DNA from 3 places in the Peribacillus sp. TH16 genome. Region 2 is predicted to be linked to each of the others. Evidence: riboswitches for the same ligand, from Rfam matches in the RefSeq annotation. Region 2 holds a riboswitch; each other region holds the start of a gene.
The links. A riboswitch is a leader RNA that binds a small molecule or an ion and turns the genes downstream of it on or off. The one in region 2 is predicted to bind S-adenosylmethionine.

Region 1 (11,108 bases), 1.9 Mb from region 2:
AGGATTTGCAAGTATCCCCGGTTTATTTTCCATATAATGTTACTTTAATATAATGAATTTTCACATTATATTCTTCCTCGTACATTACTCAAGACCTGATTTAAATTACCGAATATTTAGAATTTTATTACCTCTCCTGTTAAGAAGATAGCTATCAATGGAATCGTTATTGGATGTTGATGGTATCCAGGATTAAAAACGAATTTTTCTCACTCGACCATGGACTCGGTAACGGCATTGTATATGATGTTGTGTTCCCTGCTTCATTACCCTTGTCGTACAACACTTGCCCTTAAATATATATAAGGAAACAAAGAGTGTGAAATGAACATTTTGATCCTTTATGATGCCTACTTGAATGCCTTTCTAGGACATTTGCTGTGGCACATTTAGCCATTCTAATAGGCTTGGTTAAAATAGGGGAAAGGAAAATGGGGGCTTGTACTCTATAATCGGGTTAATCTTATTTAAGAACAATAATAAAATATGATTGGTAATCAGGTTCCTTCTTCTCGCAATACTTATTGCCCTGTCAGTATTACTTTTCCTAAACTGCTGTTTAGTCCTGTCCTCCTATTTTTGCGGGAGCAGGCTATTTGTGTTTTGTAAATATGAATGGGGCATGAAAAAGGGATATCCTTTCACACCTCAAAATTTATAAAGTGACCAGGGGGCAGGCCGTTTCTCCACATGTTACTTCTAGCGCATTAGTCCATTCACTTTTCTGGAATTCCTCCACCTACGAATAAAGGAAACTCACTACTTAAATATCCAATTTTGACAACTGCATCCCTTTTGTTTCTTTTATTATATGCACATAGAAAAACCACGAAAAATGGACCTTTTTAAAGTGTCCATTTTTCGTGGTATAGATCAGAGTTCAGAATGTAGAGTTAGAACTTTTCATTCAGGAATGTAGTGAGTTTGGTGTGGATGGCCAAGCCATGTTGTATGTACACATATTCTAAATCAACTGGATTTGGATCATTGAATATGCTTTCATTGTTGGAGCACTTGTTTACTAGTTGGTTACGCTTTAATCGTGTACAACCTACTGCCATACCCAAGAAATATTTCAAGCGATCCTTTGAATACACGTTCTCTAGAGTGGGCTACTCTCTGTTCCCAGTTCCAGAATACAACTTCACTATCGTACCGACAGCTGATTCTTCACTAGCATTCCGGATGTAGATTCATCTACCTGAAAGGAAATTTGAGTATGAAACAGTTATTTCCACGTAGACATGTAATGGGGTTCATATTCTCCATGGTTCTTACAGCCGTAGCTCTTGGTGTTGATATATATGACCTTTCTTTCAGAACAGGAATGATAGTCCTTATAGTAGCTTCATTCCTGCAAGTAGCGAACAAATAGTTATGTTCATGCATGTTTGTGAATCTGATGAAGAAGGCCATCTATACAAACGTTTATTACCCTCTATTAATTGCTTTAGTTACTGAATTCGGTACTTCTTTTTGTTTTAACTTTTGAATTTATTTTTATGATTTTAGTTGTTTCCGGTACAACTCTTTCACCCTTATGTGTGTTCATCACCATTTCTTCTGTCAGGACAAAAAATATACCAACTAGGAAAATGGCAGCTGCGCTTAATGTAATGGCCATTCCAACAGCAGTTAAAATATAATCCTTATTGTAATCGCTTACAAATAAACTTAAAGCAAAAATAATAATTCCGATTACACAACCTGTGCCTGATACCCACTTCACTGCATCTAACATCTTCTGATTAGCTTCCATTATTTCATCCCCTTTCTTTCTATTTTATGACATTTCACAAATTTGTCAAACTTTTTATAATTTTCAATATATTCACAATGAAAACCTTGACAAATTAAAGTGATTACAACTCACTTTTAGGTATTCAAGACTATATGGAAAATAAACCAAATAGTTAAAATACACTACCTATTTTTCCGATAATATCCATTTTTTATACTATCATTTATTTTTTATTATTTACCCAAATATTTTATCGACTCATTAGCTATAAAAATGACTCCTGCCAATTGCTCAGGAGTCATTTCTCTTTTTTTATGAATTTTGTAACGTAATCGTTAAGGTTTTCTCTTCATTACCTCGATACACTTTAACTTTTACTTTGTCGCCAATTTTCTTATCTGTGTATAGATGTTTCCTTAATTCAGCAGAGGTACTAATTTTCGTTCCATCAATCTCTACAATGATATCCTGTTGCTTAAGTCCACCATTTGCAGCAGCCGATCCAGTTTCTATACCCGTTACCATTACTCCTGACTTTGCAGCCTCAGGGACATTTTGAAGATAATACTGTGGAAGTTCTTCTGTGTTCGCCAAGCTGACCCCTAAATATGGCCGCGTGATTTTTCCATTTTCTATCAGTTCCGTTACAATCGGTATTACGTCATTACTTGGTATAGCGAAACCTAAGCCTTCCACACCGCTTTCAGAAATTTTCAAACTGTTTATGCCTATTACTTCACCAGCAGTATTGATTAATGCACCTCCACTGTTGCCAGGATTAATTGCCGCATCTGTTTGAAGGACATCAAGTTCCCACTCTCCGTCAGATGTATCGACTGATATAGAACGCCCAGTTGCACTTACAATTCCTTGCGTAACCGAACGTGAGAAATCAAGTCCGAGAGGGTTACCAATGGCCAAAACTTCTTCACCTGGACGCATTCTATCTGAATCCCCAAAATTAATTCCCTCTGGTGCTACCGAGGCATCAATCGTCAAAACCGCTAGGTCTGTTAAAGCATCTGCACCAACAACTGTTGCAGTTGCCTTTTGTCCATCATACAATGAAATTTCTACTTCCTTAGCTCCTTCAATAACATGATTATTCGTGATGATATAGGCCTTACCATTATCTTTTTTATAAATAACTCCTGACCCCGTGCCGCTCTCAACAGTTTCGCTCTCCGTGCTTTGCTGCTGGAATGGGTTCTGATTTTGCATCTCTTGTAAATTTACGACACCTACAATCGATTTTGAAGCTGATTCAACCATATCTGCTCTTTCATTTGAATCTGTGCTTGTCGATAACTTTTCTGTATTTATACTCTTATTCTTTTCCACGCTCTCGGTTTGTTCTGCCCCTGCAGTTTGTGATGATTCGGTCACTGTATTTTTCTCTGCATCTATAAAATCTCCGCCAAATACAAACACAGAAGATGTAACTATAGAAGCAACAGTTCCAGAAACAAGACTAGTTAACCAAAGCGACTTTCCCTTTTTCGGTTCAGCTTTCACCCGAACTTGCTCATCCCCATTATAATTCTCCATCCTTTATCCCTCCTATGAAAGTCCTTTACTTGGCTCCATCATAAACAGTAATTATTAAAAAATTCTTAAGAAATAAAGAATACGGCAAACTTTTTACAAAAAAGATAAAATTAATGTAGATTTGACCGAAAAAAGAACAATATTGACTGGTTAATAGCTCTGAGATTTCTTACCCCCCATTACGAAAAAAGATGCCTCAAATAACAAGGCACCTTTTTCATCCATACTATTTCTTACATAAGCTCATAGACTTCTTTTGTCTTCTTATTCACGCCATACCAACCCCAAGTAGCCTTATGCCCACTTCCCTTACTGTCATTGACCATTTCAAACACTTGGAATATGTAATCTCCCTTTTCATCTTCACGATCATATTGGATTTGAAGCTGAGGATAGTTTTCCATGTCAGCGTAGTCTTTCACCAGATTTTCCGCCTGAGCTTTCGTCAATGTCTTATCTGAATCCTTGTTACTCTCGTGATTTCCTTTATCAGCTAGCTTCGATGTGGCGGGGGCCTCCACTGGCTCATCCTCTTCTTCTGACTCGATAACTGGGTCTTCAGACTCACCCCTCGATTGCTCTGCCTCAGTGTCTTCAACTGGCTCTGCACTGGCTTCTCCAACTTCTGAGGACATTCCAATTGCCTTTTGTACCATGAGTTTACCTTTCTCATAATTTGCCTTATATGCAGCAGCTTCTTCAAAAAACACTTGAGCCGCCTCAAAATCTTGTTCCTCGTATTTCTTCATTCCATCTGCCAAAAGGACGCAAAGTTCCATTAACTCTTTCGTCTCCCCTGTTTGGTTTTCTTTATACGCTAATTCAAATGCCTCATGGGCCTCTAAATAATTTCCCTCTTCCACCTGACTTTTTCCTAGCTCCATGTTGGAATCGTAACTCCTGGTTGTACAGCCTGAAACAATTAATGCCATCATTAAAATAAATATGAGTAATCTCTTCAAAAAGTCACTCCTCACTTTTACTGAATACACATACACTTCCATATTATTCTATAAATCTATCTTACCCGATTTCACAAGAAATATCTGACATCTTTATCTCTATCGATTTATTATGGAGAATGTTCACTTTTATGATTATATTTTTACAAATAGTGGTACATCATAGATAAACGCTTGAAAGGGTGATGAAAAAATGATGCAGGAAAAACAGACCTATCATGTGGATTTGGTCAGCGGCGATGTACTAGGAAAAAAACTTGAGGAAAATCCAAGCTTTACTATACACGCTACAGATGAAGAACTAGCAGAATTAAAGCAATGCCTAGAGGAACATCGAACAGATGACTTGGAGTCATACGCTCGTTCTCATGTACCTTATCTTCTCTATCATCATGACCGGGCAAATGATAAATACGATGAAGCTATGAAAAAGCTGTACGCCATCATTTATAAATTAGGCGATGAAACAGCCCGAAACCATATTGAAGAAATCGGCATATTGGCAGATAACAAATTCAAAGGCAACGAGGAAATCCAAAACTTTAAATAGGAGAATGCTTAAACAGAACCTGAAATAACAAGTTTCTATTTTTTAAAAGAACGAGGATGAAAAAAGCATCTTCGAAAGAAAGTGATTTAACATATTGGGTACATCAGACGATCAGAGTGTTTGGAGTTTTTCAGGAAGAAAATTATGATGGGATTAGTTTTGAAAATGCATAATCCAAAATAAAAATATACCAGAACTGTTGCATTCAATAGGTAACGATTCTGGTATATTTAACGTTTTGCGGATTACTTTACGATGAAAAGTAAGGTGTCATTCACACATAAGTCTAGTGTTTTTGCTTATAATAGGTAACCGCTAGCGCTAGGGCAAGTACGGTTCCTTTAACGATGTCCATCGCGTAGTATGGGACAGACATCATAATCAGTCCGTTTTGAAGGATTCCAATCAGGACTGCACCGATGAAGGTTCCGAAGGCATTCGGTTTCCCTGCTCCTAGAACGGATGAACCAATAAATGCTGCTGCAACAGCATCCATTAAGTAAGGAGACCCGGAATTGATTTCGGATGTCATGACACGGGAAGCAAGGACAATTCCCCCGATTGCGGCAAAGAGAGCCGAAAGGAGATAGGCCAGTACTTTGTATTTATTTACCGAAATTCCAGAAAGTCTGGCAGCTTCCTTATTTCCCCCAATAATGTACATATAACGACCGTGCTTGGTATAAGTCAAAAAGATATGGGTAGCTATCACAATGACTGCCATGATCAGAATAATCCAAGGGACCTGTCCAATCTTAGCGAAAAATGGGCTGATCAGTCCTTCAGCGAACGTTCCATCAGGCATGACCATATTTTGTGAAACCGTTGCTCCTTTTGTATAGGTAAGAGCAATCCCTTGGATGATGAACATGGTCGCTAATGTCATAAGCATGTCAGGAATTCTCAATTTTACAATCATGAATGAATTTAATGCTCCTACTACAAGCGACGCACCGATTGCAGCTAATATGGCAATCAGGGTATCCTGCGAAAACCAAACAAACATCGAAATGACGATCGCATTAGCCAATGATGCTACAGAACCAACGGATAGGTCAAAACCATCCACAGTTAAGGATATCGTAATTCCAATCGCAATAATGGTCACGATTGAAATAGAACGCAGAATGTTAATTAGATTATTAGCTTGAATGAAAGATGGATTTGAAACGGCAAATATCCCAACCAAAATGATAATCGTCAAGATTGTGCCGTATTTATAGAAAAAGTCGAATAAGTCTACTTTTTTCTTCGCTTTTGTTGTCTGTGTGAGAACAGGAATCGGTGTGCTCATCCTATTTGCCTCCTGTTGAGTAGAATAGTAGTTCTTCTTCATTGGTTTTGCTTGTCTCTAATTCGATGACTGTCTTTCCACCATATAACACATAAGTTCGATTAGTAATACCGATGATTTCAGACAACTCAGATGATGCATATATAATTGCCTTCCCATTTCTGGCAAGTTGGGCAATCAATTCGAATATGTCCTTCTTGGCCCCTACATCGACGCCTTTTGTAGGTTCATCAAATATGTATACATCTGCATCAGCAATCAGCCACTTTCCGATAGCGACCTTTTGTTGATTACCACCTGACAAGTTTTCAACCTTAGCTTCCTCTGAAGGGGTTTTAATACCAAGACTCGTAATAAGTTCCTTCGCTTTTTTCTTTTCCGCCTTACGATCTACAAAGCTGAATATCTTGCTGAATTTTCCGACACTTGCTGCAGTCAAGTTCGTTGCAACTGATTCCTGAACAAGAATGCCTTCTTTCCTGCGTTCTTCCGGTACAAGTGCCAGACCACTTTTTACTGCATGGTGCGGTGTTTTCAATGAAAGCTTTCTACCATTCATCACGACTTCCCCTGTTGTGATAGCAGTATGACCGAATAGGGTTTTACACAGCTCTGTTTTCCCTGCTCCAACCAATCCTGCCAAACCAACAATCTCTCCTGCTTTTAGATGAAGGCTAACATTTTTAACTTTTTCGGCATCTGACAGTCCCTTCACTTCCAGAACAACTTCACCAATCGCAGCATTTACAACAGGGAACTGTTCATCCATTGTTTTCCCAAGCATTCCCTCGACCACTTCGTTTTGGGTAATATCCGCTACTTCTCGACATGCAACACTTTTCCCATTCCTCATAATCGTAATTTCTTCACAAATTTCAAAAATCTCTGGAAGACGATGGGAAATAAAAATGATGCCAACGCCTCTTTGCTTTAATTCATTTACAATTCGAAATAGTTCTGACGTCTCCGTATAACTTAACGGAGCAGTTGGTTCGTCGAGGATCAGGAATTTGCATTCCGTCGAGACTGCTCTTGCAATCAGAACCATCTGTTTTTCAGCCAAGGTAAGATCTCTCACCAGCTTTTTCGAAGAGACACCAATTTTCATCTCTGCCAGGATATAAGTGGCTTTTCTATGCAACTCTTTCCAATGGACCATCTGTTTTTTGCCCATGTTTTGCACCGTATCATTCAACATTACATTTTCCCCAACAGTTAAATAAGGAATGAGTGCCGTATCTACTTCCTGATAAACAATTTGAATACCTTGTTCCTGTGCAGCCTTCGGTGAACGGATATCCTGCTTCTTTCCATCCAGAAAAATTTCACCTGTATAATGGGCATGAGCGCCCGATAAGACCTTCATTAGCGTAGATTTCCCTGCTCCGTTTGCGCCGACCACTGCATGGGCTGTCCCTGATTGTACTGAAAAATCAACTTCACTAAGCGCCTTTACTCCCGGAAATTCAATCGATATCTTTTTCATTTCTAGTTGTGTGCTCATGCCCATTCCCCCTATTAAACAGACACTCTCTTCACTAGAAAGAGAGTGTCTAATGACTCTGTTTTTTACTTTTTATAATGATCTTTCAATACTTTCATCCATTCTTCTTCAAATTCCGTTGATACTCCCCATCCTTCGACAATACCGGACAAGTTGGCCATGTTGACCGCTTCTTTTGAAGCTTGAATCTGCTCTTGTGAAATAAGTGAAGCTTCTAAGTCATATGTTTGCGGTGTTTCTTCACCCGCTAATTTTTTTGCCAAAATCCTCATATTCACTGCACCAATCAATTTCGGATCGACAGCTGCCGTGTAAGACCAAGAGCTGCCTTTCGCTTGAATCTCTTGAAGATCAGCATTAGATACGTCGATTCCGTATATCTTCACTTCATCGCGGCCAGCTTCTTTAATCGCACGAGCCGCTCCAATTGCGAATGCATCCCATGTTGCGAAAATCGCATCTAGTTTGCCTTTGGGATATTTATTCAACATTGCGGCTACCGCATTTTGTGTCTGAACCGAAGTATCTGCAGATGCTACTCCGAATCTTTCGACTTCTTTAATCCCAGGATTTTCTTTTAATTTTTCCTGATACACCGCATTTCTTCTCACCATTGGCGGGAAACCATCTACCCAAAGGTATGCGATCGCTGCTTCACCTTTTTGTTCTTCTATCAATTTATCAAAAGCCAGTGTTGCCAATGCTTCATCATCCTGTGAAGTTAAGGTCACACCGTCAATTTTAGATAAGTCGCTAATAGAGTCGAATGTAACAACGCTCTTTCCTGCATCAACCAACTTTTGAACGTCATTCACTGTTGCTGCATCATCACCATGGGAGATAATATAGCCGTCATAATCTTCTTGTAAAGCCTGGGCGATTGCATCATGGAATTTAGCCGTATCGCCATTTGCTGTATACGTATCCACTTGAAAACCTAATGCTTCTCCTTCTTCCTTCGCTCCAGCTAAATATTGAGCCGTATGATCATCTCCGCCAATTTTACGAATGACTTTGATTTTGGCACCTTCCCCTTTTGCAAATCGTTCTGGGACATTTTTAAAAGATACTTTTTCATCCTTCTTTGATTCTGTTGAACTTTGTCCTGAAGAGCAGCCCGTTAAAAGCAAAGCCGAAGCTATGACCGAAACGAAAACCCTTTTAAAAATTGACTTCCTCATTTTAGTTCCCCCTACTTTTCACTCATTAATCTTATCAATTAGGTTGGTGTAAATCCCAAAATAAAAACCTCTCTAGAATAGAGAGGTTTAATCAGCTGATTTGCAGACTTGTCCCTCTCTTATCTGTCAAAACATTTCTGTTTTGCAGGATTTAGCACCAATTCCTAATGGAACGGTTGCTGGGCATCTTAGGGCCAGTCCCTCCGCCACTCTTGATAAGAGAATATAATGTGTTACGTTTTTCGTAATTACCACTTTATAGGGATATAGTCGTAAAGTCAATAGATTTTTGAATATTTAAAATGTTTCTTATTACACTTATTTTCTTTGTAGCTTAGCCAGACGCTTTTTCTCGATCTTTTCAAGTCTTTCTAACTGACGTAGTTTCACTTCAAATAGAGTAATCGGGTCACGGTATACTTCCGGATTTTCTCTCATATGCTCCAGTGCTGCCTGATGATCTTTGATTTCAGTCTGTGTTTGTTCTATCGTTTTTTGAAGTAAGGCAAATGAACCGCGATAGAAAAGTGAGATATCTCTATCCAAAGATTTTTCAAACAATCCGAATTGTGTAAGGAAACGGTCACTGATCATCTCTGCAACATCCTGGTAGTCTTCACTTTCTAGGTACTTCTTATACCGGTTGTACATATTAGCTTTATTTTGCGGAATCGCTCCAAACAGCTTCCCTGCCCCTTTAAGCAGCAATTGCGATGGGGTCCGGCGTAGTAAAATATTAACGTCTTCAATGCGGATACTGCTTGTCATCCGATCCGCATCACGGCGCCAATCATCCAAAACTCTAAAGTCTCCCGCAAGTGTAATTCGCTCTTCTTTGTACAATTCATTGAACCCTGTGCTCATCTCATCCATAAACTGTTGAATTTGTGTAAATTCCAACTGAGATGTAGCAATCCAGTCTTGAAGAGAACGGTAATATTGCGGCATAATCTTGTCTGAAATATATGCCTGAATCTGCTCATTCATTTCATCGTTCAACTGTATATGAACTTGGCTGAAATCGCTACTTTCCGTTAATGATTTAGAACATTCTCTTAGTAATTCAGGGATTCTTGAAGAAAGCTGTTTTTTCACTTCTTCTTTAATTGAACGATACGACCTTATGATATTTTCACTTTTTTCTTTTTCCAAATCTGCCAGTTGATTGACGGCTCCATTCAATTTGACTTCCATCTGCTCATTCCAAGAAATGGAGTGCTCGCATTTCCGCTCATTAGCTGCCCGTTTTTCTAGCAGGTAAGATAACGTTTTGCGAATGAATGCAAGAATCTTCTCAGATCTTCTTTCCTTCCAATTATCAGCTTGATAATTCGAATCAAGGAAGGATGAAAGGTCCTGTAACTGCTGTTTGCTGTCATAAAGTTTGGAGAACGCAAATACTTTTGCGTTCGGGAAATACGCATTCACTTTATCCCATGTTTCATCTTCCATCCGGACTGCCACTTGGTCACTGTAAATCGTATCCATCTTATTTAGTAAGAAATGAATCGGAAGTTTCGGTGCCATCATTTGAATTTCCAATAACAAATCTCGTTCACTACCGGTGAAAGGCGCTCGTGCATCGAGAACAAACATCAATCCATCGCTGCCCTGTAAATACCCTTGGAAATCAGAGTCTACACTTTTTTCCCCATTGAACCCTGGTGTATCAAGTAAACGCAGGCGATTATTTCTTAGGTAGTCACTAATAAGGGTCACGTCGACAATGGTTCCGCGCTGACGGCGTGTTTCATCCAATTCAGTTAACTCACCAACGACTTTGTGATCTGTATCTGTAATTTCATAGATTTCCAGATTATCTCCATCTTTGACACTGACAAGGGACGAATGGTCCTCGGCAGCAATACTCTCTCCAGCAAGTGACTGAATAAAGGATGTTTTGCCATTGCCTGTGCTTCCGACAAGAAGAAGATTGAAATTTTCGGTATCCTTAAGTCCGTCTACCATCCATTTCAGCTTATTGCCAACTGTTAAGTTATTCTCTTCAGCCCACTGAATAATGGAATTGAACAGTTTTTCGCCCGCTTCCAATCCGCCTCCCAATTTAGGCGATTTTGCTAACAGACTTTCTGCATCCTGAACAACCAGTGCATTAATTGTATCAGGGAAAATTTCATTCCATGACAGAACGGACGCCGCTGCAAATAACGAAAGCTCTCCATCCGCGATTTTTAACCAATTTTCCAACAATCTCGGCACAACAGGACTCAAATCTTTGATTAAGTGTGTTCCTTCAAGCAAACCGGCATAAGCATCCCGGTAATAGACAGAAAGCTCATCCCATACATCACCTGGATGTAATTCGAT
Region 2 (11,108 bases):
CCAATCCTAAATATAAAAGCTAATAGCAACCCAATATTAATCGCTTTTTTTTGCAGTTCTTCTGGTAAATGTTTTGACATAATAGCTAAAACTAAAGCATTATCTGCAGATAATAAACCTTCTAAAAAAATCAAAATAATTAATACCCAGCCATACTCTAATAATAAAGAAAGTTCCATATTATCCCCCTATAAATTATCACTTCATAAGCCAGTATAAGTATGCTACATGAGTTTAATAACGTTTTGTATTATCGGTATTATATTTCACCCAGCCCATATTAAAGAAAGTTTGCCTTTTTCTTATTCCAATATTGTCTCAACGTATCCACTTCCTTATTCAACTCTTCTGCCCCGATAGTGGAATAAGAAAGGACATATGCTTTTTATATGCTGATATCCTCCCACCTATAAACGAATAATTTAAGTTATCATCTGCAATGTTAGTTATCATGCTATCCACTATTTTAGCTCCCATTGCCTCATAGAAGTGGCAAGAACTATTTTTCTCTAACCCTTTAACACTAGCCGAATTGAAGTCTAAACTCTTAAATTCAGGAAGGAGTTTTTTTAATAATTTTTTTCTATCTCTAAACCTTGAAGTTCGTTTAAAATATATATAGAAGTTACGTCCTATGTCAAAATTCAGTTTGACAGGTTAATTCTTATTTCACTAAAGAAGTATTGAGTTGAAGAAGGCGATTTAATTAAAATAACGAAAATGATGTATTAGAGGTGATTAAATTTAACAAAGTTTTTGTCTTAGATGGTGAAAATTTTTCGGACTTTAATGGACTCTGTAACGAGTTTTCGAATGTAGTTCTCTCTGGAAAATACAAGTGGAATGGAAGTCTCGATGCATTTAATGATATTTTATTTGGTGGTTTCGGTGATATAGAAGTTGAAGAAGAATATACAATTTTTTGGAGAAATTCTGTCAAATCTAAAATCGATTTGGGGTACGGAGAAACAATAACCATACTGAATGAGATGTTGAAAAATTGCCATCCAAGTAATGAAGAAAAAGTAATTAAAGAAATAAGGGATGCAAAAATGAACATTGGTTCAACTATATTTAATTGGGTAGAAGAAATTATCCTTGATAGTAAAAATATAACGTTGATTTTGGAGTAATCCTTAATCAAGTAAAGGGTAGCGTTAGTTGAATTAATAAGGGAACTTAATATGTATCAAGAGTTCCCTTTCTTAATGTATACATATCAACATTTAGATTTAACATCGCCTATACAAAAAAAGCTTATAGACTTGTCCCTAAAAAAAGGGACTTTGTCTACAAGCTGAAATGCCTTAATTTATCTTTAACTTTCGATTGCTCTTACTCTCATCCACATTATCGGATGGATCACCCCAACATTCCACATTCTTCAAACCTTTAATATTGTTTACATGGAAAACTGGGTTTTTTCCACTCTTCTTTTGTTTTTGATAATCGGCTAGTGCAGCAAATGCAATTTTTCCAAGTAAGGCTATGGCGATTAAGTTGATAATGGCCATTAACCCCATCAGCAAGTCAGCTAGACCCCATACAAACTTGAGTGAAGCAAGCGAACCGAAAATCACCATCCCTACGACTGCGATACGATATAAGTTTAGCCAAACTTTATTTTCATTAATAAAGCCAATGTTCGACTCTCCATAATAGTAGTTACCAACTATGGAACTAAAGGCGAATAACAGTACGATAATGGCAAGGAAAATGCCAGCCCAAGATCCTAATGCCGTACCAAGTGCATTTTGGGTAAGGACTATACCATCTGTTTCCTTCGATGTATACAGGCCTGAGAACAAAATGATGAAGGCGGTCGAACTACAAATGACAAGCGTATCCACAAATACACCAAGAGACTGAATGAGCCCTTGTTTTACGGGATGACTGACATCTGCTGTCGCACCTGCATTAGGGGCACTACCCATCCCGGCTTCATTAGAAAATAGACCTCTCTTGATTCCTTGCATCATGGCAGCGCCTAGTGCTCCGCCAGCAACTTCCCTTAATCCATCAAAAGCACTTTCAAAGATTAAAACAAAAACACCAGGTAACTCGGTAATATTCATGATAATGATAATCAATGCTACTATCACATATGCTCCTGCCATAATCGGTACGATGACTTCAGATACTTTTGCAATCATTTTAATGCCTCCAAAAATGATGACAGCCGTAACAAGAGCAAGGATGATTGCCGTAACCCACTTATCGATCCCAAACGATTCATTGAACGCACTTGTGATCGTGTTGGCTTGTACAGAGTTGAAAGCAAGCCCAAATGTAAGCGAAATCAATACAGCGAACGTGATACCCATCCAACGGGCATTCAATGCTTTTTCCATATAATAAGCAGGGCCACCTCGGAATGTATCGCCATCCTTGACCTTATAAATTTGTGCAAGTGTACTTTCAATGAAGGCAGAGGCAGACCCGATAAGTGCTATTAACCACATCCAGAAAACGGCTCCTGGACCACCCATTGTGATGGCTATGGCAACACCTGCAAGGTTACCTGTTCCAACCCGTGAAGCAGTACTGATGCAAAAAGCCTGAAACGATGTCACACCTTTTTTATCCGCTGTGGCACCTTCTCCCAAAAGCCTGAACATTTCCCCTACCATTCTGAATTGGACAAACTTCGTACGAACGGAAAAATAAAGACCCAATCCAATCAGCATAATAATCAGTATTTTTGACCACAGTAAATCATTTGTTCCACTAATAAAACTTCCTAACATCTCCATTAAAAACAAACCACCTCTAATTATTAACTTATATATGATAGCAATTGACAACCATTGTTTATTTCCCCATTCTCTCGGTAAGATAAACGATAGAAGTCCATAGTAAAAAAGGGAGATTCAAGAATGAATCCCCAATACAATAATCTATTATATCCTACCATTCAATTTATTTCATTCATAAATTTGAGGAATGAATCGGGAAACTCCCATCGAGAATAAGAATGATATAATATTCTGTATCATTTCTAAATATAAATAATTATTCTCCCACGCTTTCTGATATTTTCAATTGAACCCTTATAAGATCAAAATTGTAAAGTGTTCCATGAATAAAAGCTAAATATATATTTATTAAAATGGACGCATATAAAAAAACACCCTAGATCTAAAGATTCAGGGTGTTTTTCTGTTTAATTCACTTTTTCAAGAAGTATATTTCTTCTCTTCGCTCCCTGAAAATCGCGGAAAACCAATCAAAATGGCTATGACTCCACAAATCCCAATTAATACTGGGTAAAAAGAATAGGGTAAAATACTTACAGGTGAAATTTGTGCTACCCCCGCCGCAACAAGCAGTTGTGCCCCGTATGGAATTAACCCTTGAATACAACAAGCAAAAACGTCAAGCAAACTCGCCGATTTACGGGGATCGATGCCATACTTTTCCGCAATATTTTTGGCTAGCGGACCGGCAATGATAATAGAAATCGTGTTATTTGCCGTAGATAGATTTGTCAAACCGACTAGACCGGCAATGCTGAATTCAGCACCTTTTCTTGATTTGCTATTACGGGTCACGACGTGGAGAAGATAATCGATGCCGCCGTTATGTTTGATGACTGACACCATACCAGCAATTAAAATGGCAAGAAAAGAGATCTCATACATTCCCGCCATTCCATCCCCCATTTTTTGAATGACGCCCATCAGTTGATAACTACCATCCGCTAACCCGATAATTCCGGCAAACACAATACCGATGGAGAGGACAAGGAACACATTGACTCCAGCTAATGCAGTGATCAAAACGCAAATATAAGGTAGAATCTTCACCCAATTATAGGAATGTTGAGAGATAGCTGCTTGTTCACCCATTGTTAAAAAGCCAAGGATGACACATGTGATGATGGCCGCAGGTAAAACAATGAAAAAATTCACTTTAAACTTATCCTTCATTTTCGTTCCCTGCGTTCGAACAGCTGCAATTGTCGTATCTGAAATGAAAGATAGGTTGTCACCAAACATCGCACCACCGATAACGGCGGCCATTGAAAGGGCAAGCGAAATATCGGTTTGTTCACTAATTCCTACACCTATAGGTGCTAGCGCTACGATTGTTCCCATGCTTGTCCCCATAGATAGAGAAATAAAACAAGCGATAATGAAAATACCTACCATTAATAGATTTTGCGGAAAAACCGATAACGCAAGATTCACCGTTGATTCTACCGCACCCATTCCATTCGCCACTTCTGAAAAAGCACCGGCCAAAAGGAAAATGATAACCATTAACATAATATTGGAGTCCCCGGCACCTTTACAAAAGATTTCAACTTTTTGATTGAAAGACTCTTTTCGATTCATTGCCAATGCAGCCGCTGATGCAATCGCAATCGCCACAATCACCGGAAATGAATAAAAATCTCTTGTAATAACCCCGGAACCTATAAATAAAATTAAAAAAACGACAAATGGGACTAAAGCCCAAGGATTCCCTTTATTGTTTGTACTCATGATGAACACCTCTTTTTATTTTTCCCATGACAAATATGTCATAGCCCTTATTCATTGAACTAATTCGGTAAAAAATTCTAGTAAGATCCAACATTTCTTTCATATTATTGTAAGCATGACTCCAAAAGCATAATAGCCAATACGAAGCTAAAGCTAAACCATCGAACGTGAAAAAAGACCTCTTCTATTAAACAATAAGAAGAGGTCTTTTAATCTATAAAAAACACCCTCCTCATCTTTCAGACGTATTCGCCTGCTGGATTTGGCACAGCACTCCTATTAAGTCTGCTGCCGAGACATCTTCGGGCCAGTCCCTCCGTCTCTCTTGATAAGAAGATCCAAATTACGTAATGATATTATCAAATGTTCCGATGTCTACGAGTAAAGAATCAGGCAGGTTAACAAGTGCACTGCATTGTTCGATTGCTAAGTTGTCTTTTTGCAGTCCTAGCTTTTCATCCATTCACTCTAGGAAAGTAACATCGATACCCGCATCGAAAAGCAAATATAAGAGTACAGTATTTTATGTATTTCCGCAAGGTGTAGCCTAAAGTATTTTATAAAGAGGTTTTTTTCAAATGAGTAAAGAGGAACTTATGAATGAAGATAAAGTACTTCACCTTTAATTGAAAAGAGAAAAACAAAAAGAGGTCCTAGGACCTCTCAGCAAATTTGGTGTATTAACTTAGGTGAATTATTTTTAGGTGAGTTCACATCATTCGATACCTCAAAAGCTTCCATCTGTTCAGTATCAAATGATTTTAAGTATTGCTGTAGATATGCAGTATCATTAATTGAAGGATCCAGCCAAGTCTTTTCATCTTCAGGTTTAAGTAAAACTGGCATGCGATCATGAATACTAGTCATTAGCTCATTCGGAGTAGTTGTAATAACTGAGCAGGAATATATCGTGATACCTTCAGGTGATTTCCATGATTCCCAGAGACCAGCCATTCCAAATGGGGCATTACTCTTAAGTTTTATTCGCATGGGTATTTTACGTTCTGGTGTCTTCTTCCACTCATAAAAAGAGTCGGCAAGTATCAAACACCGTTTCTTCTTATACGAATTCTTAAAACTTGTTTTCTCAGCAATGGTCTCCGCTCGGGCATTAATCATCTTGTAGCCCATTTTCTCATCTTTTGCCCAGTAAGGTATGAGTCCCCAACGAAGATATCCAAGTCGATTCATAGATCCGTCATTAATAACGGATAAGACAGAGTGAGAAGGTGCTATGTTGTAGCTGAATTGGTACTCGGCATTAAATGGCGCTTGAATATCAAACCTGTCAATTATTTCTTCAATGTCTGTGAAAAGGGTGAAACGCCCGCACATAATATCGCCTACTGTTTTAAGATTTATTATGATTGTAACAAATGGAGAGTTCAGTAACAAATTAGCGTTCTAAAATCCTAATGTCAGTAAAAGGTTGATTAAATAATTCGCTAGTAATCAATAGTGTGCCAAGGACTTCTCTTTCATCTTCAGCTTTAATAATTTCTGACAGAATTACTGTGCTGCCATTCTTAACTGTAACATTATATTCATTCAAAGTTTCACCCCCTGATATGACTTGATAATTGTTATTATAAACCAAAAACACACTTATAAAAACTAAAGAGCACCGTCATCAATTAACTAAACGCAAGGAGAAAAGCATTGAAAACATACGTTCAATTATGCAATTTTTTTAATCTAGTGATCAAGTGAAGAGTTAATTTCATCTCGTAGGATCACTAGTTATTTACACGAAATTCCCAAGCAGGTTTTCATAGGTAATTCGTTTTTTGACTACTTCATATAGGCTACACTGAAGCCCATAATTTCATTGATTATTACTGAAAAGAATGATTTTTTATTTCAACACAAGTATGGATTACCATGCGTTTGTTTTAATTACTTATATGTATAGAGTGATCGCTATTAATCTATCGCTCTGGATCAGCTTCAAAAATTCACCCTTTTCTTATTAACTCTTAATTTCATTTGAAAATTAAATGTAAAAAATATAATCCTCCGGTAAGACTCTTTTTAAGAACTTCTTTGTTCTTTCTTCTTTTGGTTTCACAAAAATATCTTTAGGTGATCCTTCTTCTACTACGACACCAGCATCCATAAATATTACTCTGTTTGCTACATCCTTTGCAAAAGACATTTCATGCGTGACCACTAACATGGTTGTTCCTTCTTTTGCTATTTGCTTCATTACTGTTAAAACTTCACCGACAAGTTCAGGATCAAGTGCAGAAGTTGGTTCGTCAAATAGAATAATGTCAGGATTTAAAGCTACTGCTCTCGCAATGCCAACCCTTTGTTGCTGACCACCTGATAGTTCAATAGGGTAAGCATTGTATTTTTCTGACAGACCTACTTTATCTAATGCTTTTTTACCAATCTCATTTGCTTCGGCTTTCGCAATCTTCCTTCCAATAACAAGACCTTCTGTCACATTTTCTAATGCCGTTTTATTATTAAACAGATTATAATTTTGAAATACAAAAGCGATCTTTTGCCTAATTCCATGAATCGCCTTTTTTGATGCTGTTTTAAGATTTACATCAATATCCCCAAAAATTGCATGTCCTTGATCTGCTTTTTCAAGAAAGTTAATGCATCGAAGTAATGTTGTCTTTCCTGAACCGCTTGGGCCCAGAATTACTACCACGTCACCCTTTTCTATTTTTAAATCTACACCTTTTAAAATCTCATTTTCTCCAAATGATTTATGGATATTTGTAATTTCTAACATCATGTCCACCTCCTGCTTCATTTCAAATACCTACTGCTCTATACCTACTTAAACGTTTTTCATACAGCTTAAATAAATACTCTACTAAACTACATAAAATCAGGTATACAAGAAAGATATCAATATAAGCCTCAACATAATTGTAGCCTACATTGGCAGCTACCTTGGCTCTTAGAGTAATTTCTTGCAATGACAATGCATATCCGAGAGATGTTGCTTTAATTAGATTGACTGTTGCTGTACAAATATTTGGTAATGCTACAACTAATGTCTGTGGAATAATAATTCTTCTAAATGCTTGGGCATTTGTTAATCCGACTGAATAAGCAGCTTCTAGTTGTCCCTTACTCACTGTGCTTATTGCTGAACGAAACACTTCTATTAGAATAGCTGTCGTATTCAATGAAAAAACAATGAATGCGTACCAAATCGGATTTACATCGTATACATTCATTTCGATGTTATACTTATCAAATATCGAAGCTAGCAATAAGGGTACACTGCTATAAATAATAAAAATTTGAATTATGACAGGAGTTCCTCTTACAAAGGAAACATATATCTGTGCTACACGATTTAAAACTGGAATTTGATTTATTCTTGTTAAAGCAAGCAAAAATCCTAACGGAAGCGCAACAAGTAAAGCTACAATTGTAATGAATAACGCCGTGGGCACCCCTGATAATGCTACAAAAAAGGTTTCCACTAAAAATTTATAATCCAATCCTTCTGACACTCTGTCACCCCCTATGTAGTTGTTATCACTTGTTTTCCTTTACTAAATACCTTCTCTAATTTTAAGAATAGTTGTTCAATAGCAATTGATAATATCCAGTAAATAACAGCTAAAGCAAGATAAATTTCTAATGCATGAGTATTATAATTCCCAGCGATTATAAGCTCTGCTTTCCCCATGATATCTATCAATCCGATTGTATATGCTAGGGCTCCTTCTTTCATCAACTCAAGTAAGCTGTTACCGAAGTTTGGTAAAGCAACTACAAAAGCTTGCGGTAAAATAATTCTCCAGTACGCTTGTGTATTACTTAATCCTACACTTACTGCAGCTTCAAATTGCCCTCTATCTATAGATTCATACGATGTTCTGATAACCTCAGACATGGCAGCTGCAAATTGAAGCGAAAAGGTAATAACAACAAATACCGCTTTGTCAATGTCGTTTAGGTTTACGCCAAAATTATCTGCAATTGCTGGAATCCCATAATAAGTTAGAAATAGGAGAACAATAGATGGTGTACATCTTAATATTGTTGTATACCCATAGGCAATTTTCTTAGCAATTTTACTATTTCCTATTTTCATGGCTGCTAAGATGAAACCTAAGATTGTCCCGAATAGGACCGAAAGACCAGCAACCATTAATGTTACTTTTAGAAAAGGAATTAACATTGGTACTGATTCAACTATGTAATTTACATCAAAGTATTTCTCCATGTTTCACATCCATCTTCTTTTTCCTATTTAAAAGGTTCAATATTCAAAACGTAATCATTCTTCAATATTAGAGGTATATATACAAAAACTTGCCACTCCTTTACTTTTTTGGTTTGAATTGAGGTTACCCACTCAACAACCTAAAATAAGAAAGTGACAAGTATAGCCTCAGTGATTGACTTTTTTAGGCTCTGGTAGATTAGAGTGTTGTTATCTTTTTACAGTTTCCAATACCTCAAACAAATCTCTTCCGTAAAATTCTGTACTTAACTGATTTGTCTTCTTTTCTTCTTTTAACTTTTTGATTGCTTCATCATAAGCGTCTGCAAATTCTTGTTCTTTTTTGTTAAACAATGGCCAAGTTTTGATTACGGCGAATTCATTGTAAACGAGATCATTTTTTAAATTATGATATGGACCATCTTCTGCTACTTGCTTCTTAAAAGCTCCCTCAATTGCTATTCCACCGTCTACACGGCCTTCGTTAACCCATTGAACTACATCAACTGTGAATGCATCTCCGGCTTTTAATTTTACTTTATTGTCCTTATTGGCCTGGTTATATTCATCAACAATTGTATATTGCGCGTTGTTTGCAGCAATTGGTGCTAAAGAAAAACCAGCTGAAGCAAAGTCTTTTAGATTTTTTATCTTTTCATTTTCTTTCTTTAACACAAGTCCTGCACTGCTTAACCCAAGGAATTCTTTAGGAAAGATAAACTTCTCTGTCCTTTCCTGTGTCCAGAAAGCATTTTTAACCCCTGCTTGATATTTACCTTGTTCAATGCCTACTAATAAGTCATCACTTGATGTCCCAATATATTCAAATTCGTATTCTGGAAGTAATTCATCAACCAATTTCATAACTTCTACATCGTAACCAGTTGGATTTCCCTTCTCATCTAACCAAGACATTGGTTTTGACGCTTGGTCATATGCTATTTTTACCTTTTTTACTTCTGTATCGCTACTACCTTCATTTGTATTTGCTTCTTTTCCGGACGATGTACTTGAACCGCATCCTGTTAAAAGGGTTACTAATGCTAAACCGGTGGCTACCACATTGAAAAACTTTTTATTTTTCATAAAAAATCTCCTTCTTTTGTTTATTTGTATAATGCTTATTACATACCTTTAACTATCCTCATATAGTAGATCCACTATGCTGCCCTTTAATACCAACTATTTTGGTAGGTTAAGTATGGTAACTGATAATTTAAATATTAGATTGATAATATTTTAAAGTCAATGTATTTTTTGGAAATCTCTAACTTATAATTTACTGGATATAAATTCCTTGACAACTTAAACCGTCACAATTATCATTTAAACCAATAAGAATAATAGGGATTATTTTGTTAAATTAATAGGTAAACCTTTAAAATAGCAGGAGGGCAAAACGTGATTAACTTATTTATTAAAACAGAGAGTCAAAAAACGTGGTTACAAAAGTTACATGAACTAGAATCAAAATTCAAAAATAATTCTGCTCAAATTGATGAATTAGCAACCTTCCCAACAGAACACATTCAAGATTTAATTAATATGGGATATACAAGTTCAACTCTTCCCAAAGCCTATGGTGGCGGAGGTTTAAAAATATATGACATGATACTCCTTCAAGAAACATTGGCTAGTTTTGATGCAACAACAGCACTTTCCATTGGCTGGAACCTTGGAGTGATAGGCGAACTTTTTGAAAAAAAGAGTTGGACAGATAAGAACATAAACTTTTTTGCTAATGAAGTTCTAAATGGTGCCTTAGTGAATCGTTCAGTTAGTGAAGCACAAACAGGAAGTCCAACCCGGGGAGGCCGTCCTGGAACAAAAGCTGTCAAAAAAGAGAATTCTTGGGTTATTTCAGGACGTAAAACTTTTACAACCATGTCCCCAGTATTAACTTATTTTCTAGTATCTGCATGGATTGAAGAAAAGCAAAAGGTTGGATTTTTTCTCCTACATAAAGATTTAGTAGGACTAACCATAGATGAAACATGGGACGTAATTTCAATGAGGGGAACTGGAAGCCATGATCTGGTTCTTAAAGAGGTAGAAGTAGATGATTCAAAACTTGTCGAACTTCCTGAAATACCAAGTGGCATCCAATTGAATGCATGGATTCTTCATATACCAGCTTGTTACCTTGGTATTGCGCAAGCTGCAAGAGATTACGCTATACAATTTGCTAATAATTATTCGCCAAATAGTCTAAATGGACCTATTAGCCAGCTAGCAAATGTCCAACAACTTCTAGGAGAAATTGATTTGGAATTATTGAAAGCAAGGCATTTCTTATATAGCGTTGCAGAGGCTTATGATGATGAATCACGAAGAGCTCATATCACCAATGAGCTTGGAGCTGCTAAGCATATTGTTACAAACGCAGCAATTACAATTGTCGATAAAGCTATGCGAAT
Region 3 (11,108 bases), on a different contig from region 2:
TGGGTATAGTATAAGTCTTCGTTCAGCGTGTAGGATTTAGAGTGATCCGCTGAATAAAGTATGCTTTTTTTATCAATTTTGGCTGATTTAAAGTTTTCAAAGCCATAGCTGAATAGAAGCTCAGTATCAGAGTAGGCATCCTTGTCTGAAGGAGCTTTAAGAGTGACCGCAATCAAGTCCTGTTCTCCTCTTGTAGCAGTAGAAATCAGGGTGTAGCCAGATTTACTAACAAAACCTGTTTTCCCACCGGTTATTCCCTTATAGGGGAGTTCGCCTTTTAAAATTTTATGATGGGTAACTAGAGTTGTGTCCCATGTTTCCACTTCCCATGGTAAATCCTTCTTCCCAAAATATTCACGGAAAATTTCATTTTTCATTGCATATTGGGTAATTTTCGCAAGGTCACTGGCTGTAGTTACATGGTTTTTGTCAAACAATCCATGGGGGTTCGTAAAATGAGTATCGGTGACGTTTACTTCTTTCCTTAAAAACTCATTCAAATCCTCCATGAACAGTTTTTCACTACCAGACATATGCTCGGCAATTGCGATAGCTGCATCATTTCCGGAGTTGATGAGCATTCCTGCAATTAATTTGGAAAGCTCTATTTTCTCCCCAGGTTCAATAAATACCGAAGAGCCGTCTGCCTCAGCCGCTTTTTTGCTAACAGTCACTAGTTCATTCTTATCCCCGTGCTCAATAGCATATATAGCAGTAGCAACTTTCGTTAGACTGGCTGGATACATTTTTTTATTTGTGTTTTTTTCGTATAACACTTTCCCACTTTTCGCATCAATAATGATCCCAGCTTCACTAATGAGAGGTAAGTCTGATTCTGCACTTACAGTCGTAGAGGCGAAGGGGATTAAAGCCAAAATGAAGATAAAGAAAAACTTTTTCATATACCTCTCCTTTAATGATAAATCCTATATAGTCATAATAAAATAAATCTGAATGTTTAGAGATGTTTTATTGAAATTGAAATAAAACAGTAATTACCCTTTAATAATCATGGAAACATTTCGGATAAAAACCTTCTTTTACTTTCCTTAAATAACTTTATAAGGGTTCTGACCCTTTTAGTGGGATGCTCCATTTAAATGAAAAAAGAATCCCCATTTAAATAGATAGGGATTTTTTTTATACCATTGAATTAGGGTATCACCGACATTTCGCATATAAACTACGCTGATACATTTTAGGGAGAGGAATAAAAGTGAAAAAAGGTAAGAAGGTGATTTGAGGCATTGGTAGCTACGACTGATTCCACATTTGACGATTTACTGGAAGCTTCTCAAAAAGCTAGAAATAACAAAAACAGAAGCCAAGGGGCTTCTGTTTTTCTTTATCTGACCTATATATATCGTTTTGTCTAAGCTAATGCACTTCTTATTTTATAGATTTGGAGAAGACCAACTACCATTGCTATCCGATTTATTTATATTTCCTTTTGCTTCGCTTCATGAAAAGCTGTTTTAACCTTATCCAACAGATCTTTATCCGAAATCAACCGGTAGCCAGTAAGAGCAAGAGATTTTGCACCAGTGAGGATGGCTTTGTCTCCTTCTTGAGATTTAGCACAGTCGCGGAATTCATTTGTATGGGCAATCAAATCATCTGGTCCAATTTTTATATATGGATGGGCTGTCGGAACTATATGGCTTACGTTCCCCGCATCAGTCGAACCAAAACCACTATCTTTTCTAGGAGCTACCGTTTCTCCTAATTGAGTCAGTTCTTCCTTTAACAGTTCATCAAGAACTGGATTTATGACAAAATCAAGCACTTCATTTTGGAAACGTTCGACTTTAACTGTGCTTCCTGTGGCAAGTGCAGCCCCTTCAGCAACATCACGTATTTTACGCGATACATCCTGGCATAGCTTCCATGTTGTTGCTCTAATGTAAAATCGGGCAGAAGCATATTCAGGAATGATGTTAGGTGCTTCTCCACCATTGGTTATTATTCCGTGGATTTTGACCTCAGATGGGAGTTGCTGACGTAAAGCACTAATGCCATTAAATAGCTGAATAACCCCGTCAAGAGCATTTACACCTTGCTCAGGCGCAGCAGCTGCATGTGCTGATTTTCCGTAAAAATGAAAATCAAGTGGATCTACAGCCAAAAATGGACTTGTTACACCAGTTTGACCAGCTGGATGGATAATGATGGCTGCATCTACCTCATCAAACAAACCGTGCTTCGCAAAGCTGCCTTTTGCACTTCCATTTGGCCCTCCCTCTTCAGCAGGTGTTCCGAAAACAATCACCTCTCCGCCTGTTTCCTCTAGTACTTGAGATAGTGAAATTCCTGCTGCGACACTCGTAGTGCCAATGATATTATGGCCGCAAGCATGTCCTAGACCTGGCAATGCATCATACTCAGCTAAAAAGGCAATTTTGGGGCCTTTCTTTGAGGAGGCCTTTTTGGCGATGAAGCCAGTTTCATGCCCAGCTATATCACGGGTTACTTCAAATCCTGCATCTTGAAGTAATTTGGTCAACGTTTTCGAAGCAAAGAACTCTTGATTCCCAATTTCGGGGTTTGCATGGATGGCTTGACTCGTTTCAATATATAATTCGGAATGAAGGTCGATGTGATCTTCAATGATCTGCTGATGCTGCTTCTGCAATAATTCTCTCGCCATATTCTTAACTCCCCTTTTGGTTTAAAAAGCCGGACAGGCACCTTGAATCCATCCGGCATTCCTTCACTTTGTTCTATTCATCATTTTTCATTGGCTGGTTTTGTCCAAGCATCTTGGTAATTCACTAATTCGTCTACAGAAACATATGCAGGAATGGTGTTTCCTTTAAACGTTTTTTCAATGAACGCTTCCACTTCTTTCGATTGATAAAGCTCCACTAATTTTTGTAGCTCAGGACGGTCGGCATTTCCCTTTTTAACCGCAATGATATTAATATATGGTTTCGCCGTTTTACTTTCATGGAATAATGCCTCTTTTAAAGTAAGGCCTGCTTCAACGGCAAAGTTATTATTAATGGCTGAAGCATCGGCATCATCCAATAGACGCGGCGTATTGCCGGCAGCAACAGGTTTGATTTTCAATTTTTTCGGATTTTCCTTAATGATTTCCAATGATCCCGATCCATTGAATTCCTCTTTCAATGTAATCAATCCAGCTTCTTGAAGAAGGAGTAATGCACGGCCAAAGTTTGTTGCTTCATTCGGAACGGCTATCGTAGCGCCATCTGGAAGATCTTTGAGATCTTTGTGTTTTTTCGAATAAAGGCCCATAGGTGCAATAACAGTTGATCCGATGGCCTCTAATTTCAAATTTTGATCGTTAACAAATTCATCGAAGTAGGCAACTGTTTGGAATGAATTCGCATCAATTTCTCCTTCACTTAACGCAAGGTTCGGTTGGATATAATCATTAAAAGTAACAAGTTCGATATTCAGCCCATCCTTTTTCGCTAAGTCAACAATGTATTCCCATGTTCTCGTATCCCCGCTGCTGACACCGACTTTCACTGTTTTCACATCATCCGAACCGCCTGATGCACCCTCTTCGTTCCCGCATGCTGCAGCCACAATGGCCAATGCCAATACCATGATCGTTAATAAGATTTTCTTCATTTCTCCTACCTCCTGTTATTTTTATCTTCTTCTGATTTTTCTTGAAACAAAATTCCCGGTGGATTGCAATAATTGAACGATGATCACGAGCGCCGCTACTGTGACGACCATCGTCATCGTATCGAACCTTTGATAACCGTAAGCTAAGGCTAAATCTCCTACCCCACCTGCACCGACAGCACCTGCCATGGCCGTAGATCCAACAAGGCCAATTGTCGCTGTTGTAAATGTAAGGATCAACGAACTAAGTCCCTCGGGAATCAAAAAGCGATAAATGATTTGCCATGTCGTCGCCCCCATCGCCTGAGCTGCCTCGATGATCCCTTTGTCCACTTCCAACAGGGAGTTCTCCACAAGCCGGGCAATATAAGGAGCCGCGTAAAAGATTAGCGGAACAATGGCCGCATTCGTTCCGATCGCACTGCCGACAATCATTCTGGTAAACGGAATAAGTGCTACAAGCAAGATGATGAAAGGAACCGACCGCAATATATTGATGACCGGGTTCAATACATTAAAGATCCATTTATTCTCCAGGATGTGACCCTTTCTTGTAATGACAAGTAAGATTCCTAGCGGAAGTCCAATCAGCCCGGAAAATATCAATGAGATGGCTACCATATAAAGTGTGTCACCGAAAGCTGTCGACAGCTGGTCTGCCGTTATTTCCATTCCCCAAAGCGTATTACCCATTTATCTGCACCTCCTGGACGAGAATCCCCTCATCTTTAATATATTGATAAGCCTTGTCCACCTCTTTTTTGTTCCCTGTCACTTCAATAATTAAATTTCCAAAAGGTGTTTCTTGAATTTCAGAAATATTAGCTGATAAAACACTTAAATGAACATCATATTTTTTCGAGATGGTTGAAAGTAAAGGATTGCCTGATGTAGTACCAATAAAGTTAATTTTCCAAATAATCGGAATATATGATCCGGTATTTTTCAGGAAACTTTGTGGGATCTCGTCGTGAATAACAGTTCGTACAAAGTTTTTTGCGATACCTGTTTGGGGCTTCGCAAAAACTTCGAAAACCGAACCTTGTTCAACCACGCGTCCGCCTTCCATGACCGCAACCTTATTGCAAATTTCCCTAATTACAGACATTTCATGAGTGATTAGCAAAATGGTAATATTGTATTCTTTATTAATTTTTTTTAAGAGCTGCAGTACAGCACTAGTTGTTTGTGGATCCAATGCTGACGTCGCTTCATCACACAAAAGAATCGATGGGTTGGTAGCCAACGCTCTAGCAATCCCTATTCGTTGCTTTTGACCGCCAGACAATTGTTCCGGATAACTCCTTGCTTTACTTGATAAGCCAACGAACTCTAACAACTCGCCTACCCGCTCTTTGATTTCTTTACTAGGGGTTCCCGATAAAACTAGCGGCATGGCAATATTATCAAAAACTGTCTTTGAGTTAAGTAAGTTAAAATGTTGAAAAATCATGCCAATTTTTTTCTTTTCTGCCCGTAATTCCTTCGGGTTCAATTTGGTTAAATCCTTCCCCCCAACAATAACCTGTCCATCTGAAGGGTGTTCGAGTAGATTGACTAACCGAATCAACGTACTTTTTCCGGCTCCACTATAACCGACAACACCAAAAATATCGCCTTTTTCAACTGTCAAATTAATTCCTTTCAAAGCTTCAACAGTCTGTTTCTTTGTTTTATATACCTTTTTAACATTTTGAAATTCAATCATTCTGTCTCCCCCCACGCTGTTTATTTGTACGAATTCATTATCCAGAGAAGAGCTTTGCAAAGTTTCATAATGATAGGGTTAAATTTTCGAAACTCACGAGTAATTGCTCACAATTCACGAGTAAATGTGTGAAACTCACGAGTAATTGCGCGAAACTCACGAGTTAATCTGTCAAACTCACGAGTAATTGCTTATAATTCACGATTAGTGCGCAAAACTTACGAATAATTACACCAATTCTCCAAATAACCATATACATTCTGAATAAACAAAAGAGGCCTCTTCCGTCATCAGACAGAAGAGGCCTCTTTTAGAAATAAAAAAGAGTAAACTCTTAATTTAATTATCTAAGAAAAGCTCCTTCTTATCTTTCAAACTTTCGTCCGTTGGAATTAGCACAGTATTTTTACAAAAGTAAAAACCCGCTGCCGAGGTATCATAGGGCCAAGTCCCTCCACATCTCTTGATAAGAAATAACGTATTTATTTAATTATGTTCCTCACTATATATTCAAATTTTACTAATGTCAACTCTATTTTGAATAATCTAAAATATTTTTACAGTATAATTTTTAATCGTTCATTTAACTATACCTTAAGACAGGTCAGATTTTGCCCTGCATACCATGTATACGGGTAACCTAGGCATAGACTCTATTACAAAAAAACGAAAACATTACGAAGTCAGTCAGGATCAGGACTTCCTTCCTCATAAGGAAAGCTCTGTATCTTGATGAAATAACGGCAAACCTTTGGCAAACTCACTATTCAGGTTGCTACTCACGGTCTGCCTTATCCATGCGGGGAGCTCCCTGCGCCCCCCACTCTTATAATCTTTTGATTGGGGTTTACGTTTATTTTTGAGTTTTTGACCATTTTTTGATAGCAAACTTTCGGTACGTTTAGTATCAAAAAAGAAAAAACAATAATAAATAGTACCATATATATGCGGTTATAAACTTTTTTGCATCTGTTTTAAATGTGTGAGGACCCTTTGCCCTCATATCTGTAATAATAAAAGTTATTTATTATTACAGCGAAGGAAGATTACACATGTGTTTTTTCATCTTTAGCACTATTATAAAAGCTCTTTCCTTAGAAGAGTTTATTTCTTTTAATTAAAAAACACTCGGTAGAGTTTGATTTCTATAGTATGTCTACTTATCAGCAAAAACAAATCGCTATTTAGAAGCTTCTAATTTTGTCGATATCTACTCAGAATTTGTAGATATTTCTCGGGAAATTGTTGAAATTTGAATTTGGTGATTCCGAATAGTTGGAACAAAGGAATCTCTACTTTTGATTTGCTTGCCTTAGGTTTAAATAGTTATTAACGCAAATTAACATCTTAATATCGTAAAGGAGACTAAAAAAAAGGTAATAAAACCTTTTTCTTATTGCAGTAATGTTTCGTAATGGGTTCTTTGTTGTTCAGTTTTAACTATGACATATCGTTTGTCAGTTAGATGTTCATTTCACGCGGAGCTGCGAGTTCATTGGTTAAAAATTAAGATCTCTTTTAATTGAATGGGAACATGGGTTAAATAAATTGTCATATATATCGGGTATCGTTATCTCTTTTAAAGCTTCTAATTTTGTCGATATCTACTCAGAATTTGTAGATATTTCTCGGGAAATTGTTGAAATTTGAAAATGGTGATTCCGAATAGTTGGAACAAAGGAATTTCTACTTTTGATTTGATTGCCTTAGGTTTAAATAGTTATTAACGCAAATTAACACCTGAATATCGTAAAGGAGACTAAAAAAAAGGTAATTAAACCTTTTTCTTATTACAGTAATGTTTCGTAATGGGTTCTTTGTTGTTCAGTTTTAAGCTATGACATATCGTTTGTCAGTTAGATGATCATTTCACGCGGAGCGCGAGTTCATTGGTTAATAACATTAAGATCTCTTTTAATTGAATGGGAACATGGGTTAAATAAATTGTCATATGTATCGGGTATCGCTATTTCTGTTTCATTGGTTCCTACCAATCTTTCTTTTTCTTGATACAAGGGTTCTTCTCTCTATCGTCTAGGGGATTGCCCGTATCGCGTAACGCTATAAGCGTTTCGATATCGGATTGAACGAAGATATGCCAATCGCTATCTTTTAACAGCTCCTATCCATATCGCTCTAAGTTTTAAACATACTTTCAAACAGTGGATTTTGTATCTCCACTTCTTCTGCCACTTCCTTGGAAGAGGATGCTCATTCATTCGGATGTATATCCTGTCGCATATCGGCTCCCTCTTTCTATTAAAGATGAAGGTTCTGTAGATTTATTTGCATGTTATATCGCCCCGCGATACGAAACACACAAAAGAACCGATCAGCCCCTTTCTTGAGGAACATTATTAAGGACATGGATCTTGCTGGGGCTGGGAAACTGTTGTTTTAAGCTGAGGCATATCGTTTGTCAGTGGCCATTCATTTCACGCGTAGCTGCGAGTTCATTGATTAAAACAATTAAAATCTCTTTTAATTGTTCGGGATTATGGATTGAATTGTCAAATTTATCAGGTATCGCTATCTCTGTTTCATTAGTTTCTTCTAATCTATCTTTTTGTTGATACACAAGGTCTTTAGCTATATCGTATAGGGACTTGTCCGTATCGCGTAACGCTATGAGCGCTTCGATGTCGGAGTGAATAAAGATAGGAATCACCATCTTACAAACTCATATCCGTTTCGTTCTAAGTTTTGACCATACTTTTGAACAGTGGGTGTTGCATCCCCACTTCTTCTGCCACTGCCTTAGAAGCGAATACTCGTTCATTCGGATGTATATCATGTTTGTAAATCTAACCCAGCTTTTCTATTAAACCTATAGGTTTTGAATTTATTTGCATGTTATATCGCCCAGCGATACGAAACATACAAAAAGGAGACGGTCAACCCCTGTCTGGAGCAACTATTAAGGAGGACTCTTGTTTTTGAATGCAAGTTTTCAACCTCCTCAACTCCCTTTTTATCAAGCATGCCTTTTTTGCTTGCTTGTGTATTTTGTTTTAGTTGCATATCGCTTAAACAAATCTCCAATGAATTTCAATTGAGCCTTCGTTTGCCTTTAGAACGTCAATACATTGGTATCGCCGAGCTCTTACATAGCAGGTACCAAATCCTGTAAAGTTAAAATACTCTTTCTTAAATTCTGTGTTTCAGCTACGCGAATCATATGGCTCTATGTTTTTATTAAAGTTTTGTGGATTGGCATCTCAATGCTTTTATCCATCATTATATATTTAAAAAAGATTTATCAAATGTTTCTACATCTAATTTGCTTCCAAGAATCATTACACAGTTGGGCAAAAAAACTTAACGGTCGCCTTATTTTCTGAATATGGAGAAAAGCCCCCACCATTTTTCTGAACGTTTTTGTATCGCTATTTCTAAACGTTTATTAAACTCATTTTGGGAAGTCCATTCTTTTTTCTGTTCGACCCGCATATTTTGTATTTCTTTTTGTAAGAGTTCACTTTTTTGTTTTTCTTGTTGTAGCAATGTTTCGTAATGGTTATTTTGTTGTTCAGTTAATTGTTCAATTTTAGCATTAGTTCTTTGCGCTGAATTTCCAATACTAGAACTTATAACATGATGATCTTGCTGGAGCCGGGAAACCTTTGTTTTAAGCTCTGACATATCGTTTGTCAGTTGGACATTCATTTCACGTGTGGCTGCGAGTTCATTGACTAAAAACATTAAGACCTCTTTTAATTGATTGGGGTCCTGGGGTAAATTTTCTTCATATGTATCGGGTATCGCTACCTCTGTTTCATAGGATCCTTCTAATCTTTCTTTTTGTTGATATACAAGGTCTTTAGCTGTATCGTCTAGGGGCTTGTCCGTATCGCGTAGCGCTATAAGCGCTCCGATGTCAGATTGAACAAAGATACGTCGATCTCCATCTTTCAAAAACTCATATCCATTCCGCTCTAAGATTTGACCATACTTTCGAACAGTGGGAGTTGCAATCCCCACTTCTTCTGCCACTTCCTTGGAAGAGAAAGCTCGTTCATTCAGTTGAATATCACGTCGCATATCGGACCTCTTTTCTATAACTAGTTGTATCTGTAGTCTACCTGACCTTAAATTTTCTGTCTAGATAAGTGTAGACTATCCAGAAATTATTAGGGATACCGATAAAATTTCCTTTTCCTTTCTTCTACTTCCATATACGTTTTAGATTCTCTATTGGCTTACCTTCCTTCTCTTGCATAGCCGCCGCTATCTCCTATCCATCCTTATCCATTGTTTGTGTTACATCTGGTCGGTCTTGGCGCCTTGCCCCGTGCCAAGCATGGGTGGGGTTGATAGAAATTCAACAACGATTAGGACATACAGATATTCAAACACCGATGAACTTCTATGCTCATACGACTGACTACATGAAAGAAAAGGCCTCCCAGCAGTTCAATAAACTGATGGAAGACCTTCACTATAAAAATATTTACATGTTAGGTGAGCATCCATTTCTAAATCCTCGTTAAATCCCTATATTTCAAGGGATTTAAGCAATGATTACATCATAAACAACTTCACTTAATGTCATGATATTTCAATGTCAGGTGAGCATTTTAAATTAATTTTTTATAAATTACTATATGAAAAATTCGAAAAAAGCCCAACCCTATTAAAAGAGAGTACATATTTTTTAAATAAACCTAATTCATTATACCGGAAGGAGATTATCATGAAAATTAAAAAGTCCTTAAATCGAATTCAAGCTGCATTATTAAAGAAACACATAAATGAGTTTAAAGAAAAAGATGGCATTTTAGAAGGAACAGAAGATTTGATTTTTTATGTCTATGAATTTGAATCTCCCAGCAAAACTGTGAAAGGTGCAATATTATTATAATAAAACTAAGAGGAGATTAATAAAAGAGCTTTCAAAGGGTTCTTAATGGGTGTCTTGTTTTATTACTTGGGTTGAATGTTTCAGCTTGTGGGTTTGATCATGTTATAGGGAATGGAGAAGTTACTGATCTTGATTTGAAGGAAGTAAAGTCATTTATAGCCGATAAAAAAACAGGCTTTTAAATTGTCTTAACGTATATTATCCGCTTTTTGTCGGCAGAACCCCTTTATGTTAAGGGCCAGATTGTTGATAAAAGATTGGATTGTGTTTTATTGATAAGTATAATATTAAGCTCGGTGAACCGTATCATAAGTAAATTAGGTTTTTATGTTGTAAAGAAAAGCAGAAATATACAAAGTCATTGAATTGGCTATGTATATTTCTGCTTAAATTAATTAAGAAATCATTATACTTTTTTACTGATTTTTTAAGAGTTTATCAAATTTCTTCATCTCAAATTCATGAACGGTTATTGAAAAATGACTGTTTCTTTTGTCACTTTCTATCACTGCCAGTTTGTGTGAAAGACTCCTGCTAAATCACGTCGTTCATAGGTATGTGCACCAAAATAATCACGTTGTGCTTGCAAAAGGTTTGCATTTGAGATGCCTGTTCGATAACTATCGTAATAAGTAAGTGAAGCACTTAAACATGGAAACGATATACCAGAATTTATTCCTTCACAGACAACCTTTCGCAATCCTACCTGGTAATCTGTAACCTTTTCAGCAAAATATGGTGAGATTAATAAATTAGCCAGATTCGGCTGCTCTTGATAGGCTTCGCTAATGACGTTTAAAAATTCTGCACGAATGATACAACCTCCGCGGAAAATCAGCGCAATATCCTTTAAAGGCAAATCCCAACCGTAAAGTTCAGAAGTCATTTTATATTGAGTAAAACCTTGCGCATACGCACAAACTTTTCCCATATATAATG

Region 1: linked by a shared signal. The riboswitch ahead of JFV29_RS10775 (sugar ABC transporter substrate-binding protein) and the one ahead of JFV29_RS01445 (Na+/H+ antiporter NhaC family protein) in region 2 are both predicted to bind S-adenosylmethionine.
Region 3: linked by a shared signal. The riboswitch ahead of JFV29_RS29775 (methionine ABC transporter ATP-binding protein) and the one ahead of JFV29_RS01445 (Na+/H+ antiporter NhaC family protein) in region 2 are both predicted to bind S-adenosylmethionine.

The regions. Positions count from the first base shown of each region.
Region 1 is NZ_JAEKEM010000002.1:2,234,395-2,245,502, forward strand. Features, by position in the region: gene JFV29_RS10735 (hypothetical protein) at 952-1,191, shown strand; gene JFV29_RS30330 (hypothetical protein) at 1,220-1,375, shown strand; gene JFV29_RS10745 (hypothetical protein) at 1,451-1,759, opposite strand; gene JFV29_RS10750 (S1C family serine protease) at 2,054-3,289, opposite strand; gene JFV29_RS10755 (hypothetical protein) at 3,523-4,251, opposite strand; gene JFV29_RS10760 (hydrolase) at 4,445-4,801, shown strand; gene JFV29_RS10765 (ABC transporter permease) at 5,088-6,095, opposite strand; gene JFV29_RS10770 (sugar ABC transporter ATP-binding protein) at 6,097-7,599, opposite strand; gene JFV29_RS10775 (sugar ABC transporter substrate-binding protein) at 7,665-8,780, opposite strand; SAM riboswitch class I at 8,897-9,002, opposite strand; gene JFV29_RS10780 (GTPase domain-containing protein) at 9,099-11,108, opposite strand, start outside.
Region 2 is NZ_JAEKEM010000002.1:290,644-301,751, forward strand. Features, by position in the region: gene JFV29_RS01430 (TerC family protein) at 1-179, opposite strand, end outside; gene JFV29_RS01435 (hypothetical protein) at 735-1,133, shown strand; gene JFV29_RS01440 (alanine/glycine:cation symporter family protein) at 1,308-2,753, opposite strand; gene JFV29_RS01445 (Na+/H+ antiporter NhaC family protein) at 3,177-4,487, opposite strand; SAM riboswitch class I at 4,717-4,822, opposite strand; gene JFV29_RS01450 (SOS response-associated peptidase) at 5,151-5,822, opposite strand; gene JFV29_RS01455 (hypothetical protein) at 5,884-6,039, opposite strand; gene JFV29_RS01460 (amino acid ABC transporter ATP-binding protein) at 6,481-7,236, opposite strand; gene JFV29_RS01465 (amino acid ABC transporter permease) at 7,259-7,972, opposite strand; gene JFV29_RS01470 (amino acid ABC transporter permease) at 7,984-8,691, opposite strand; gene JFV29_RS01475 (transporter substrate-binding domain-containing protein) at 8,902-9,777, opposite strand; gene JFV29_RS01480 (acyl-CoA dehydrogenase family protein) at 10,096-11,108, shown strand, end outside.
Region 3 is NZ_JAEKEM010000011.1:230,694-241,801, reverse strand. Features, by position in the region: gene JFV29_RS29795 (D-alanyl-D-alanine carboxypeptidase family protein) at 1-902, opposite strand, end outside; gene JFV29_RS29790 (M20 family metallopeptidase) at 1,439-2,647, opposite strand; gene JFV29_RS29785 (MetQ/NlpA family ABC transporter substrate-binding protein) at 2,728-3,600, opposite strand; gene JFV29_RS29780 (methionine ABC transporter permease) at 3,622-4,272, opposite strand; gene JFV29_RS29775 (methionine ABC transporter ATP-binding protein) at 4,286-5,308, opposite strand; SAM riboswitch class I at 5,670-5,781, opposite strand; gene JFV29_RS29770 (hypothetical protein) at 7,728-7,979, opposite strand; gene JFV29_RS29765 (hypothetical protein) at 8,639-9,349, opposite strand; gene JFV29_RS29760 (hypothetical protein) at 9,619-9,798, shown strand; gene JFV29_RS29755 (hypothetical protein) at 10,002-10,169, shown strand; gene gnd (decarboxylating NADP(+)-dependent phosphogluconate dehydrogenase) at 10,675-11,108, opposite strand, start outside.